Regions from separate parts of the Pectobacterium sp. 1950-15 genome, predicted to be linked through region 2. Evidence: predicted binding sites of a transcription regulator. Region 2 holds the regulator's gene; the other holds the start of a gene.
What was found. The regulator CRP, encoded in region 2, controls carbon source genes, mostly activating them, when cyclic AMP is high. The targets are predictions, from matches to a motif close to ATGTGANNNNNNTCACAT.
Positions count from the first base shown of each region.

Region 1 (8,110 bases), on a different contig from region 2:
CCAACTTGTGTGCGGACGCATCATCATCAGACCAGCCGGGGACGACCACATAACGTATCCAGGTACGCTGGTTGCGCTTTGCCAGATAACGTGCGAAATCCAGAGTACGGTGGTTCGATACGCCAACTAAATTCTGGTGTATGTCGTCGTTCATTTGTTTCAGATCGAGCATCACTAAATCGCTGACGTCCAATAGCTCGTCAATGACGGGGTCATAGCGGCGTACAAACCCGTTGGTATCCAGACAGGTGTTGATGCCTTCTGCCTTGCACGCGCGGAACCAGTCGCGCACAAATTCGGCCTGAAGGATAGCCTCGCCGCCGGATGCCGTTACGCCGCCGCCGGACGCATTCATAAAGTGGCGGTAGGTCACGACTTCTTTCATGAGTTCTTCCACCGTCACTTCCTTGCCGCCGTGCGTATCCCAGGTATCACGGTTATGGCAATACAGGCAGCGCATCAGGCAACCCTGGAAGAAGATGATGAAACGGATGCCTGGGCCATCGACGGTGCCGCAGGATTCAAAGGAGTGGATGCGACCGATTACTGACATTGCGAGGTTTTCTCCAAATTTGACCGAACAATAGCGGTCTTTATGAGCGCAGTCATAAGAAAGCAGGTGTTAATCTGGCAGAGATTGCTGACAGAAAAACACCGTAGGACAGATGCTGCGTCGAATCTGTTTTGCGAGCCATCCACATGGTGAGAGCAATATAGCGGGCTGGCAAAACAGGCTAACAACCTGAACGACAATCGGGGGTGAGAAAAAGGCCCCACTGATGTGGAGCCTTTATTTTACGCCTTTTCAGACAGTCATGGAAATTACATTGACTGAGTGAAAGTACGGGTGATGACGTCTTGCTGCTGTTCTTTCGTCAGTGAGTTGAAACGCACGGCGTAGCCAGATACACGGATAGTCAGCTGCGGATATTTCTCTGGGTTTTCCATCGCATCAAGCAGCATTTCACGGTTCATGACGTTGACGTTCAGGTGCTGACCGCCTTCGATGCTGGCTTCGTGGTGGAAATAACCATCCATCAGGCCGGCAAGGTTAGCTTTACGCACGTTGTCATCTTTACCTAACGCGTTAGGTACGATGGAGAAGGTATAAGAAATACCATCTTTCGCGTAAGCAAACGGCAGTTTAGCAACGGAAGTCAGAGAAGCCACAGCACCTTTCTGGTCACGACCGTGCATTGGGTTCGCACCTGGTCCGAATGGCGCACCTGCGCGGCGACCGTCTGGGGTATTACCGGTTTTCTTACCATATACCACGTTAGAGGTGATGGTCAGAACAGACTGGGTTGGTGTTGCACCACGGTAGGTATTCAGTTTCTGAATTTTCTTCATGAAACGTTCAACCAGGTCACAAGCCAGTTCATCTACGCGAGCATCGTTGTTACCGAACTGCGGATATTCGCCTTCGATATCAAAGTCGATAGCCAGACCGTCTTCATCACGAATCGGTTTAACTTTGGCATATTTGATGGCAGACAGGGAGTCAGCAGCAACAGACAGACCCGCGATACCACACGCCATAGTACGGAACACGTCACGGTCATGCAGTGCCATCAGCGACGCTTCGTAGCTGTACTTATCGTGCATGTAGTGAATGATGTTCAGAGAGGTGACGTATTGTTTCGCCAGCCAATCCATGAAGTGATCCATACGATCCATCACTTCGTCGAAGTCCAGAACATCGCCTTTGATCGGTTCTGATTTCGGACCAACCTGCATTTTCAGTTTTTCATCCACGCCGCCGTTAATCGCGTACAGCATGGTTTTTGCCAGGTTTGCACGGGCACCGAAGAACTGCATTTGCTTACCAACGATCATTGGGCTTACGCAACAGGCAATCGCGTAGTCATCGTTGTTAAAGTCAGGACGCATCAGATCGTCATTCTCGTATTGCAGAGAAGAGGTATCGATGGAGACTTTAGCGGCATAGTTTTTGAAGTTCTGTGGCAGTTTTTCAGACCACAGGATGGTCATGTTCGGCTCTGGAGACGGCCCCATGGTGTACAGGGTGTTCAGGAAGCGGAAGCTGGTTTTACTTACCAGCGTACGGCCATCCAGACCCATACCAGCCAGAGATTCGGTTGCCCAGATTGGGTCACCAGAGAACAGCTCATCATACTCAGGAGTACGCAGGAAACGCACCATACGTAGTTTCATGACCAGGTGGTCAATCATTTCCTGAGCTTCTTCTTCGGTGATTTTGCCGGCTTTCAGATCGCGCTCAAGGTAGATATCCAGGAAGGTGGACACACGTCCGAAGGACATGGCTGCACCATTCTGTGATTTCACCGCAGCCAGGTAGCCGAAGTAAGTCCACTGAACCGCTTCCTGAGCCGTTGTCGCTGGGCCAGAAATATCACAGCCATATTTAGCGGCCATTTCTTTAATTTGGCTCAGGGCATGGTGCTGATCGGCAATTTCTTCACGCAGACGGATTGTTGCTTCCAGATCTTCGCCGTTTTCCAGTTTGGATTGCAGAGAAGTGAACTGAGCAAACTTGTCTTTCATCAGGTAGTCGATACCGTACAGCGCAACGCGACGGTAGTCACCGATGATACGGCCACGGCCGTAGGCATCTGGCAGACCAGTCAGAACGCCTGATTTACGACAACGCAGGATATCTGGGGTGTAAACATCAAACACGCCCTGGTTATGCGTTTTGCGGTATTCGGTGAAGATTTTTTTCAGTTGAGGATCCAGTTCACGGCCGTAAACTTTGCATGAACCTTCAACCATTTTGATGCCGCCGAACGGAATTAACGCACGTTTCAGCGGAGCGTCAGTCTGCAGACCAACGATTTTTTCCAGACCTTTGTTGATGTATCCCGCGTCGTGAGACGTGATAGTTGCGGCAACATTGGTATCAAAATCAACAGGGGCGTGAGTGCGGTTTTCCTGCTTGATGCCTTCCATGACGCTGTCCCACAGGGCAGAAGTCGCTTTGGTTGCACCAGCCAGGAAAGACTCATCACCTTCATACGGTGTGTAGTTTTTCTGGATAAAGTCACGAACATTGACGTTATCCTGCCATTCACCTTTGCTAAAGCCTTGCCATGCATTGGCCAATTTTTCATTCAGCTCGGTCATTTTACACCTACCTTTGATATGGATTTCTTAAAACCCGACGTTGCGGCCGATTGCACCTTAGTGGTGCTTGTCTCCACCGCGCAAATAAATTACCCAATATGTTAAACCGACCATTACGCCGCCGCCGATGATGTTCCCCAGAGTGACGGGAATCAGGTTATCGGTGATGAAGTGGCTAACGGTTAAATGTTCAAACTGAGACGGTGCCATACCGATGGCATTCCAGAATTCCGGCGTCGCAAAATTCTTGATAACGATGCCCATAGGAATCATGAACATGTTGGCGATGCTGTGCTCAAAGCCGCTGGAAACAAACATGGCGACAGGCAGAATCATGGTAAACATTTTGTCGGTAAGCGTACGGCCAGAATAGCTCATCCACACGGCCAGACAGACGAGCAGGTTGGCCAGAATCCCCAGGCACAGTGCTTCAACAAACGTATGTTCCAGTTTGTGTTCTGCCGTTTGCAGGACATTGAGTCCCCACGCGCCGTTTGCGACCATGTGCTCTCCCGAGAACCAGATAAGCCCAACGAAGAAAAGCGCGCCAATCAGGTTGCCGACATAGACATTTGCCCAGTTATAGGCTAGTTGCTTCCAGGTAATACGTCCACTGGCTTTGGCTATCACGATGAGAACGGTTGAGGTAAACAAGTCTGCACCGCAGACGACAACCAACATGAGGCCAAGGGAGAAACAGATACCACCGATCAACTTTGCGATACCGAAAGGAATCGTCGCGGTTCCCGTAGTGGCAGTAATATAAAAGACGAAGGCGATCGAAATAAATACACCCGCGGTTATCGCCAAATAAAACGTCGTACACGGTTGTTTGGTAGCTTTATAAACTCCGGCGTCTTCAGCAACTTTTGCCATTGCAGCCGGGAGTAATAGAGTAAAGGGGTTGTCAGCTTTCACACTAACTCTCTCTTAAAAATTATCAGCATTGAGATACTAACAAAGCAGTATACGGTAAAATTTGACGTGGATCATATTGCAAGAAATTAACAAGGCGGTGAGGAGGGTTGGATACCGTATTTTTCTGGTTAAGTATTTGAATTTTTTTATAAAAAAATATTTTAAATTTTGCAAAAAGAGTTGAATTGGATACGTTAAACCTACCGATTTAGCGTTAATAAAAATCATGTTTTGTAGAATTTCAGTACCACCTTGTCGACGTAATTTAATTAAAAATTCACCATTCAATAACAATGTTCTGATTATGCATTACGAATAATAAATATGACTCTGTGGATAATAAAAATAGCCCTTTAAAATAAAGGGCTATTTAGGGTGGACAGAGGCAGATTGCTATTTGCCATAGCGCGTATTCATCAATATAAGACGCGCTGGTTGCCTCAGTCAGACATTATTTTGCCTGCCAGTAACGACGTTTAGCCTGTTGCAGTTTCTCATAGGCCGCCAACAGGGACTGGTGTGCAGGTAACGTGGTGAAGGTATCATCCACGGCAAACAAGCCGTAGAAGCAGGCTTCGCCAGCCACGGCGGCGCTGGCGGCATCGACCGTTTCACTGCCGTACATTTTGGTAAAGGCGTCGTAATATTCTGCCGGGTCGCGCTCAGGTTCCTGTGCCAGTAACAGCAGGGTCTGAAGGCAACGGTAATAATTGCTGCGCTGCGCCGTAAAGACGGAGTCGTTGAAGTCCTGCGTCCACTCTGTCCAGCTTAGCGCCTGATCCAGATCGCCGCCGGCCAGTGCCAGCATCGCTTTCAATTCGCCAACGCGCAGAGTAAACCAGCCATTATCTTTACCGGTGGCAATGCCGAGCAGTTCGCGTACGCGGGTGAAGTCATCCAGCCCTTCATCATCCAGCTGTTGCAACAGCGCCAGATAGTCTTCTTTTTCCCACTTGCTATCAGGCAGCGCCAGCAGCGTGTCACGCAGGTGAGCACCCATGCTGTTATTGGCCAATAACAGATCGTCAGCAGGGTAGATGTCTGACATTCCCGGCACGATGATGCGGCAGGCGTAAACAGACAGATGCTCATAGTCGGCAATATAAACTTCTTTATCTTCCTGTTTGAAAATCGCCATTAGCGTGGCGAATTCTTCTTCTGTCGATCCTTTAAAGCTCCAGTCGGCAAATTCATAATCCGCTTCTTTCTTGAACATATCCCAGGAGATCAGACCGCTGGAATCGATAAAGTGGGTTTCCAGATTGGCGTGTTCGGCCACTTCTTCATCATCAAACGTCGGCGGGGTGAAGACGTCCAGATCTTTCAGACCGCGACCTTGCAGCAGTTCGGTGACGGTACGCTCCAGCGCTACGCCGAAATCAGGGTGCGCGCCGAAGGAGGCAAAGCAGGTGCCGTTAGCCGGGTTAAACAGGACTACGCAGATAACCGGGTATTTCCCGCCTAGTGAGGCATCGTAAGAGAAAATCGGGAAGCCTTCTTTTTCCAGCGTCGCAATCGCTTCGACCACGCCAGGGTAGCGATTCAGCACCGCTTGCGGGATTTCCGGCAAACTGATGGACTCGGCAATGATGCGGTTTTTGATGCTACGCTCGAACACTTCAGACAGCCCCTGAACGCGGGCTTCGTTGGCGGTGTTCCCGGCGGACATCCCGTTAGAAACGTACAGGTTACCGATGATATTCATCGGGATATAAACGGTTTGCTGATCGGATTGACGGGTAAACGGCAGTGCGCAAATGCCTCTGTCGGCATTGCCAGATTGCAGATCGATAAGATCGCTAGCGCTCAGTTCTTGCTCAGGATCGTAAAACTTGTGCAGGCGGGCATCCAGAACGCCTTCCGGTAATGCATCATTTTCCGGGATCGGGAACCATTTTTCATTCGGGTAGTGAACGAAATCACCGTTGGCGATCGTCTTGCCGAGATAGAAGTCAGCGAAGAAATAGTTGGTGGACAGACGTTCGAAATACTCGCCTAACGCGGAAGCCAGTGCTGCTTTCTTACTGGCGCCTTTGCCGTTAGTGAAGCAGAGCGGGCAATCGCGGTCTCGAATATGGACAGACCAGACGTTTGGCACCGGGTTCAGCCATGACGCTTCTTCGATGTTAAACCCCAGGTCTTGGAGCTGTTGTTGAAAACGGGCGATGGAATCTTCCAGGGCGGCGTCTTTGCCTGGGATAAACGTTTGAGTCATGGTGTTCACTCTTATCGAGATTAGCGGAAGCGGCATGATACGGATTTTTCTGTCCAGACTCTATTTATTCATAACAGATCGACAACAGTGAAAAAGAACAGACGGCGTAACGTGCCGTTTTGCATAATGAAAGCGCAATAAGCGTTGCAGCCGCGATTGACGAGTGATAAAACCGATAGCAGGGTAAAAGTAGTGTGGTTATGGCGGTCGTTCCGTTATAACTACTATCTTGTAACAGCGGTATTTTTATAACCGACAGGTTTATAAAAATGGTATTTGTAACAACGGTGATAAAACAACCGCTATTTTTCAGGTGTGGTGAGGGGAAATGACTCAGATTTTTAATTTTAGCGCCGGTCCAGCAATGCTGCCGGTTGAAGTACTGCGTCGTGCTGAACAGGAATTGTGTAATTGGAATGGCCTGGGTACATCGGTCATGGAAATCAGCCACCGCAGTAAAGAGTTTATGCAGGTTGCCGCTGAATCCGAACAAGATCTGCGTGATTTGCTGAAAATCCCCTCCAACTACAAAGTGCTTTTTTGCCACGGCGGCGCTCGTGCGCAATTTGCGGCAGTCCCATTAAATCTTCTGGGCGAACGTACCACGGCGGACTACATCGACGGCGGATATTGGGCGCACAGCGCAATCAATGAAGCAGAAAAGTACTGCACGCCTAACGTCATTGATGTGAAAACGCGTGTAGACGGCCTGCGCGGTATTAAACCGATGCGTGAATGGCAATTGTCTGATGACGCGGCATTTGTACATTACTGCCCGAATGAAACTATTGACGGTATTGCGATTGAAGAAGAGCCGGATTTTGGCGACAAAATTGTGGTCGCCGACTATTCTTCCAGCATTCTGTCTCGCCGTATTGACGTCAGCCGCTATGGTGTGATCTACGCTGGTGCGCAGAAAAATATCGGCCCTGCAGGTCTGACGCTGGTTATTGTGCGTGACGATTTGCTGGGTAAAGCGCGCCGCGAGCTGCCATCGATTCTGGATTATCAGATTCTGGCGGACAATGACTCCATGTTCAACACGCCGCCGACCTTTGCCTGGTATCTGTCCGGTATGGTCTTCAAATGGCTGAAAGAGCACGGCGGCTTGGCTGAAATGGAAAAACGCAACCAGGAGAAAGCCGACCTGCTGTATAGCGCGATTGACGGTAATGATTTCTATCGTAATGACGTCGCGGTAGCGAACCGTTCTCGTATGAATGTACCGTTCCTGCTGGCGGATGCTGCGCTGGATAAAGTCTTCCTGGAAGAATCCGTTGCCGCAGGCTTGCATGCGCTGAAAGGCCATCGCGTAGTGGGCGGCATGCGTGCGTCGATCTACAACGCCATGCCGTTGGAAGGCGTGAAAGCGCTGACTGAATTTATGGCTGACTTCGCACGTCGCCACGGTTAATTAATACGACCTCGCTATACCCTAAATAATTCGAGTTTCAGGCAGGCGGCAAGAGAAGGCATCCCGATGAGCTTACTCAAGTAAGTGATTCGGGTGACAAATCTGCCGGGAGCAGATTTGAACGCTGCTTGCAGCGGCCCTTCAGGGCGAGGCCCACGACGGGCCGAGTATTTGAACGTAGCCAACGCACATGCAACTTGAAGTATGACGGGTATATACATTTTTATAAACCCCGGGCTTGCCGGGGTTTTTATGTCCACGTTGAAAGAATAGGCTTTACATGCAGGAATCCCTGACCCTACAACCCATCAAACTGATTAACGGTACCCTTAACCTTCCAGGCTCAAAAAGCGTCTCTAACCGCGCGCTGTTGCTGGCCGCCTTGTCCGAAGGCAAGACCCGCCTGACTAACCTGTTAGACAGTGACGATGTCCGCCATATGCTGACTGCGTTAACGG
Region 1 covers NZ_JBBBQR010000007.1:114,640-122,749, reverse strand. The annotation lists gene pflA (pyruvate formate lyase 1-activating protein) at 1-553, opposite strand, end outside; gene pflB (formate C-acetyltransferase) at 823-3,105, opposite strand; gene focA (formate transporter FocA) at 3,163-4,023, opposite strand; gene ycaO (30S ribosomal protein S12 methylthiotransferase accessory factor YcaO) at 4,475-6,238, opposite strand; gene serC (3-phosphoserine/phosphohydroxythreonine transaminase) at 6,567-7,652, shown strand; gene aroA (3-phosphoshikimate 1-carboxyvinyltransferase) at 7,933-8,110, shown strand, end outside.
Region 1: a site for CRP is predicted at 4,083-4,100, ahead of focA (formate transporter FocA). Genes of this name have one in related genera too.

Region 2 (8,110 bases):
CAACAAGATTTCTATATCCTTTATGTATGACCAGTTTCGTCCGCTGAGCGGCGCCCATAATCCGCATCTTCAAACGCTACTACCGCGTCTGATTCGCCGTCACGCGCAGTTTTCGCCAGTCTGGCAACCGCTTGAGTTACCAGACGGTGATTTCGTCGATCTGGCGTGGAGCGAAGCGCCCGAACAGGCACGGCACAAACCGCGCGTGGTACTGTTTCACGGGCTGGAAGGTAGCTTTCATAGCCCCTACGCCCACGGCCTGCTGCATGCCTGTCAACAGCGCGGCTGGCTGGCCGTCATCATGCATTTTCGTGGGTGCAGCGGGAAACCCAACCGGATGAAGCGTATTTATCACTCCGGCGAAACCAGCGATGCCAGCTATTTTCTGCACTGGATGCGGGAGACGTTGGGCGAGGCCCCTACCGCCGCCATCGGCGTGTCCCTCGGTGGCAATATGCTGGCCTACCTGCTCGCGCAGCAAGGCGAATCCTGCTCTCTCTCTGCTGCCGTCATTGTTTCCGCGCCATTGATGCTCGAACCCTGTAGCCGTCGCATGGAGCAAGGCTTCTCCCGCGTCTATCAGCACTACCTGCTGCGACTGCTGAAGCAAAACGCCGGCCGCAAGCTGGCAGCCTACCCGGACACGCTGCCGATTCAGTTGCCGCAACTGAAACGCATCCGCCAGTTACGCGAGTTTGATGACGTCATTACGTCGCGTATCCACGGCTTCCGCGACGCCGCCGACTACTATCGACGCTGTAGCGCTCTGCCACTATTGCCTCAGATACGTAAACCGCTGCTCATCATCCATGCGAAGGACGATCCTTTCATGACGTCAGAGGTGATCCCCGATCTGTCGCAGTTACCGTCTAATATTGAATATCAGCTAACAGAACACGGCGGGCATGTCGGCTTCGTCGGTGGAACGCTGATGAAACCGGAAATGTGGCTGGAACAGCGCATTCCCAACTGGCTTAGCCCATTTTTGGACCACGCCACCGATTCCCCTTTGACGCAGGAACCCTAGCGTGATTATTCCCTGGCAACAGCTCGATCCAGAAACGCTGGATAACATCATCGAATCTTTCGTCCTGCGGGAAGGTACCGATTACGGCGAACAGGAGCGGTCGCTGGCGCAAAAAGTGGAAGATATCCGCAGACAGCTCAAGTCGGGCGAGGTGGTGCTGGTGTGGTCTGAGTTACATGAGACCCTCAATATTATGCCGCGCGACCAGTTCAATGCCGGAGGGCATGCCCCCTATTGAGCATGCCGAAAGGCGTGAAAGAATGCGCCAAACATGCTAACAATGATAAAAACTTACGTCATTTTTGAGGATGCGCGCAGGCTCTCGGCCTATGCGGGCATCGCGATCACGGAGTTACGCATCTTATGTCACATCAGCATCCGATCATTGCGGTTACCGGCTCCAGCGGGGCGGGAACCACGACAACCAGTCTGGCCTTCCGTAAGATTTTTCAGCAGTTTGACCTACGTGCCGCCCAGTTGGAAGGCGATAGCTTTCACCGCTATACCCGCCCGGAAATGGACATGGCGATTCGCAAAGCGCGTGATTTAGGGCGCCACATCAGCTACTTCGGCCCGGAAGCGAATGACTTCAGCCTGCTGGAACAGTCGTTTATCGAATATGGCCTACACGGCCGCGGCCAGACGCGTAAATACCTTCATACTTACGATGAAGCTATCCCCTATAATCAGGTTCCCGGAACATTCACGCCGTGGGAGCCGATGCCGGAACCTACCGACATCCTGTTTTATGAAGGGCTGCACGGCGGCGTAGTCACCGAGCAAAACGACGTGGCACAGCATGTCGATCTGCTCGTCGGCGTGGTGCCAATCGTCAACCTGGAATGGATTCAAAAGCTGATTCGTGACGTTAATGAGCGCGGCCACTCGCGTGAAGCGGTGATGGATTCCGTCGTCCGCTCAATGGAAGACTACATCACCTACATCACCCCACAGTTCTCTCGTACGCACATCAACTTCCAGCGCGTACCTACCGTGGACACCTCCAACCCGTTCGCCGCTAAATCGATTCCCTCGCTGGACGAAAGCTTCGTCGTGATTCACTTTCAGGGGTTGGATAACATTGATTATCCCTATCTGCTCGCCATGTTGCAGGGCTCATTTATCTCCCACATCAACACGTTGGTCGTTCCCGGCGGGAAAATGGGGCTGGCGATGGAGCTCATCATGGCACCGCTGGTGCAGCGGTTAATGGAAGGGAAAACCATCGAATAAGCATCGAGAGACACGGGGCGACCACAGGGATGAGGCCTCCCTACGGGGACCTCCCCCTGTGTTTCCCCTAATAACAGGCTTAAGTGAACAGAACTAGTGCCCAGAGAGAGGGATTATTCCAACACTCTAATTTCGTGGCTGTGCGTTACCTCAACGGCTTTGCCCAGCATCAGTGCCACAGAGCAGTATTTTTCCGCAGACAGAGTGACCGCGCGCTCGACGGCTTTGTCGGTCAGCCCTTTCCCCGTAACGATAAAATGCAGATTAATATGGGTAAATAAACGCGGCGCTTCAGACCGGCGCTCTGACGTCAATTTCACTTCACAATCCGCCACATCGTTACGACCTTTTTGCAGAATCGACACCACATCAATCGCGCTGCATCCCCCCACTGACATCAACACCATTTCCATCGGACTGGGCGCTTTATCGCCGGAATTGCCGTCCATCAAGATCTGGTGCCCTGATGCGGATTCGCCCAAAAACGTTAAGCCTTCAACCCATTTTACCCGTGCCTGCATGGTGCCTCTCCACTAAAAATTTTTTGAAAATTTATACCGTTACTGTACAAAAACCAGCGTTAATCAGAGCTTTGTCATGCTGAAGCGAGACAACACAAGACACGTCCTTAAAGCTGTGTTAAAACGAAAATAGAATAGACCTTTTCTGGACAAAGCCAGAAACGAAGAAGATGATGACGTAGCCAGATATACCCAGCCACGTTTACGTTGCAGCAAGGCAGCAACCGGAAAATCAAGGGTACAGTGGTTCCAGTATATTCCCTGACGTCATTCTGCCTAGACTGAATTTTATTTTTTAGCAGTTAAACACGCCGTACAGGGAACTCTGACCCCTGTAATTTGCGCAGTGAATTACAACAGAGGATGATAGCGAATGGTTCTCGGCAAACCGCAGACAGACCCAACTCTCGAATGGTTCCTTTCCCATTGTCATATCCACAAGTATCCATCGAAGAGCACGCTTATTCACCAAGGTGAAAAAGCAGAAACGCTTTACTACATCGTGAAAGGCTCTGTCGCAGTGCTAATCAAAGATGAAGAAGGCAAGGAAATGATTCTTTCCTACCTCAATCAGGGCGATTTCATCGGCGAGCTCGGCCTGTTTGAAGAAGGTCAGGAACGCAGCGCTTGGGTGCGGGCAAAAACCGCCTGTGAAGTGGCTGAAATCTCCTATAAAAAATTCCGCCAGCTCATCCAGGTTAACCCTGATATTCTCATGCGCCTGTCTGCACAAATGGCAAGCAGACTCCAGGTTACCTCAGAGAAAGTCGGCAACCTCGCCTTCCTTGATGTAACCGGCCGTATTGCCCAAACCCTACTCAACCTGGCCAAACAACCTGATGCCATGACGCATCCAGATGGCATGCAAATAAAAATTACCCGTCAGGAAATTGGGCAAATCGTTGGCTGCTCGCGTGAAACCGTGGGCCGCATTCTGAAAATGTTAGAAGACCAGAACCTGATCTCTGCGCACGGTAAAACGATTGTCGTTTACGGCACTCGCTAAATCCCTGTCGCTGTACCCTACCAATAAAAAAGCGTGAAGCCTCGGCCTCACGCTTTTTTTTATGGCGAGCGTCCTGCTCGCCACCCTACGGGCCGTCGCAAGCGACGTTGAAAAACGTTCCCTACGTTTTTTTATGGCGAGCTTCCTGCCCGCCACCTTACAGCCATCGCAGCAACGTTGAGAGAATAACTCAGTTCGCTGCGTTAACCACCTGTGCGACGGCTTTGGCGAACTTCGCCATCCCCTGCACAATATCGTCTTCATCAATGATCAAAGACGGCACAAAGCGGATGACGTTCGGCCCTGCCATCAGCACCATCAGACCCTGCGCTGTTGCAGCAGCCAGAAACTCGCCCGCGCGGCCATGCCACTGCGGCTTCAGCTCTGCCCCCAGCAGTAGCCCCATACCGCGAACCTGCTCGAATACAGCGTACTGCTGGTTAATTTTCTCAAGCTCACTAACAAAACGATCGTGCCGATCTGCCACGCCTGACAGCACTTCCGGCGTGTTAATGATATCCAGCGCGGCTTCGGCCACCGCACAGGCCAGCGGGTTGCCGCCATAAGTGGTGCCGTGTACCCCAACCGTCATCACAGAGGCGATTTCTTCCGTCGTCAGCATCGCGCTAATCGGGAATCCACCGCCCAACGCTTTAGCGGTGGTGAGAATATCCGGCGTAATACCGTAGTGCATGTAGCTGAATAATTTACCGGTACGCCCCATCCCACTCTGCACTTCATCAAATACCAGCAGCGCCTTGTGCTGATCGCACAGATCGCGAACGCCTTGCAAGAACTCAGGCGTAGCAGGCGTAATACCGCCCTCGCCCTGAATCGGCTCCAGTACGACTGCGCAGGTGTGATCGTCCATCACTGCTTTGACCGCAGCCAGATCGTTGAAAGGAACATGGACAATATCCGCAGGCTTAGGTCCGAAACCATCGGCATATTTAGGCTGTCCGCCAACCGAGACGGTGAACAGCGTCCGACCATGAAACGCATTGTAGAAGGCGATAATCTTGGTTTTATACGGGCTATGGCGTTTAACCGCATAGTGACGCGCCAGTTTAAATGCGGCTTCGTTAGCCTCAGCACCGGAGTTAACAAAGAACACACGATCGGCAAAAGTGGCATCAATCAATTTGCTGGCGAGGCGTAGTGCAGGTTCGTTGGTGAAAATATTGCTGGTGTGCCACAGTTTTTCACCCTGCTGCTGCAATGCATTAACCAGTGCAGGATGGCAGTGGCCCAGTGCCGTAACCGCAATGCCACCGGAGAAATCGATATACTCACGGCCGTCCTGATCCCAGACGCGACTCCCTTTACCTTTCACTGGTACAAATTTCGCGGGTGCATAAACCGGCAAAATCACTTTATCGTGAGTATCCCGTGTCACTGCTTTCTGCTCTGCTGCCATTTGCTGCCTCACTCTGCTATCCATCACGTTAGAATGAAAATATAGTCAATAAATATGCATAAAAAATCAATTACAGGCAATATTAAATCGGCTACTAGAGAGAATAACTTTCTATATAGCTAAATTTTAAGGAAATTATCCAAAAGCTGATGCCCTTGCTGGCTAAGAATACTCTCTGGGTGAAACTGCACGCCTTCAAGCGGCAGTGAGCGATGACGGATCCCCATAATCTCATCTCGCTTGCCTTCATGTTCGCTCCAGGCTGTAACCTCAAAGCAATCGGGTAGCGAAGCTGCATCAATGATAAGTGAATGATAGCGAGTCACCGTCAAGGGCTGAGCGAGCCCCGCAAAAACCCCTGTATTGCTGTGCGCAATCGCAGAGGTTTTCCCATGCATAACCTGCCGTGCCCGCACCACACGCGCGCCGAACGTCTGCCCCATCGCCTGATGGCCAAGACACACGCCCAGAATAGGCAATTTATCGGCAAAGTAACGAATTGCAGTCAGTGAAATGCCCGCCTCATCCGGCGTGCAAGGACCCGGTGAAATCACCAATCGCTCAGGCGCAAGCTGTTCAATCTCACGCAGCGTCAGTTCATCATTACGCTTCACCACGACCTGTGCGCCAAGCTCACAAAAGTATTGGTAAAGGTTGTAGGTAAAGGAATCGTAGTTATCGATAATCAGTAGCATATTTATTGCACAGTTAGTCAGGAAAGCCGTACTAACATACATGAAATTCGTGCCAGGCACCCAGACCTTGTCGCCAGCAAAGATAAAAGGCGCGCTATCCCTACGCAATAAATTAGCACGATAATAATTATACCGATCATAAATGATTTATTTCTGTAATAAGCATCTTTATTAATAGGTAATATTTATTATTCATTCCTATAGAAAACGATTTCTTTGAAATCATTTTTAACAAAAAAAATAATAACCAAAAATTCCTTATGAATTAATTAAGTTTTTTTCTACGGGCATAAAAAAACCACGATGTTATTTTTATAATCGATATTTATTTTTAACTTTTGACGGCGATCACAGTTGCGAACCAAGTGAATAACCCCCCAAGTTCAGAATGGATAAAAATAAAGAATTCACATTGAATAAAAAGAGAGGGTGAAAATTAAATAATTGATTTTTAATGATTTTAAATAGAAATTAGTTTCTATTTAAAAGTAATGAACACAAATCTCATCAGTTGTCCTCTTTTATTTAATCAATATATTTTTCACCTCATATTGAATTGTTTATTTTTTATGATAACACTAGGCACGGCTTTATAGACAAACCTTAATTTCATTTTTGTTGAAACAGCCTTCTTATTTACACAGGGTGTGTAGCGATAAATACCCAAAAAATTCTATGTCAAGGAGAGTACACAATGAAATACCTACTGCCTTCTGCAGCTGCAGGACTGTTGCTGCTCGCAGCCCAACCAACAATGGCGGCAAATACGGGGGGTTATGCCACCACTGACGGCGGCGATGTTTCCGGCGCAGTGAAAAAAACCGCACGTTCTTTGCAAGAGATCGTCGATATCATTGAGGCAGCGAAAAAGGACTCAAGCGGTAAAGCGGTCAAAGGCGGCGCCTACCCACTCGTCATCACCTATAACGGTAATGAAGATGCGTTAATCAAAGCGGCTGAAGCCAACATCTGCGGCCAATGGAGCAAAGATCCGCGCGGCGTAGAAGTCAAAGAGTTCACCAAAGGGCTCACCATCCTCGGGACCAACGGTTCTTCCGCTAACTTTGGTATCTGGATTGTAAACTCTTCCAACGTTGTCGTGCGTAACATGCGTTTCGGTTATATGCCTGGCGGAGCAAAAGATGGTGATGCTATCCGTATTGATAACTCGCCGAACGTCTGGATCGACCACAACGAGATTTTCGCCAAGAATTTCGAATGTGCCGGTACACCAGACAACGACACGACCTTTGAATCGGCTGTCGATATCAAGAAAGCCTCAACCAACGTCACAGTGTCATATAACTACATCCATGGCGTGAAAAAAGTGGGTCTGAGCGGTTCAAGCAACACAGATACGGGCCGTAACCTGACTTACCATCACAACATTTACAGCGATGTTAACTCACGTCTGCCGCTGCAACGTGGTGGTCAGGTTCACGCGTACAACAACCTGTATGATGGCATCAAAAGTTCAGGCTTTAACGTTCGTCAGAAAGGGATTGCACTGATCGAAAGCAACTGGTTCGAAAATGCGCTCAACCCAGTGACCGCACGTAATGATGACTCCAACTTCGGTACCTGGGAACTGCGTAACAACAACATTACCAGCCCGTCTGATTTTGCTAAATACAACATCACCTGGGGTAAGCCATCCACACCACACATCAATGCGGATGACTGGAAGAGCACGGGCAAATTCCCTGCACTCCCGTATAGCTACTCACCAGTTTCCGCACAGTGCGTGAAGGATAAACTGGCAAGCTACGCTGGCGTAGGTAAAAACCTGGCAGTACTGACAGCCGCTAACTGTAAATAAGTACATTAAACCCGGCGCATTCACTCTGCGCCGGGTTCTCTGTGAGCGGGTGATTTGGGCTCGCTCATTTTTTAAGGAAGCAGTGCAAGATTGCCAGTGCGACCTTCACAGCAACAGACTTCATGCTGATAGTCCTTCCACCACTATAAGGTATGGTCAGTGAGATCTATTTTCTTTCCTATCGTGTACAGGTGCATTATATAAAATTAATAATATAGCGATTAATAATAATTATTTTTTAACAAACTAAAATGCAAGGTAGAATTAACTCATAACGCAAAAAATATTGAATACGCCTGTGATAGTATATTTTGACTTAAGATGAATTTTTACGTTAGTTGTAACAATTACCATCAGAAAAATCGCGAACTAAAAACCAATAAATCAAGAAA
Region 2 covers NZ_JBBBQR010000008.1:212,132-220,241, reverse strand. The annotation lists gene WCT94_RS11570 (hydrolase) at 23-1,027, shown strand; gene WCT94_RS11565 (YheU family protein) at 1,029-1,265, shown strand; gene WCT94_RS11560 (phosphoribulokinase) at 1,391-2,260, shown strand; gene WCT94_RS11555 (OsmC family protein) at 2,374-2,781, opposite strand; gene crp (cAMP-activated global transcriptional regulator CRP) at 3,155-3,787, shown strand; gene argD (bifunctional acetylornithine/succinyldiaminopimelate transaminase) at 3,978-5,204, opposite strand; gene WCT94_RS11540 (aminodeoxychorismate synthase component II) at 5,324-5,899, opposite strand; gene pelA (pectate lyase PelA) at 6,594-7,718, shown strand.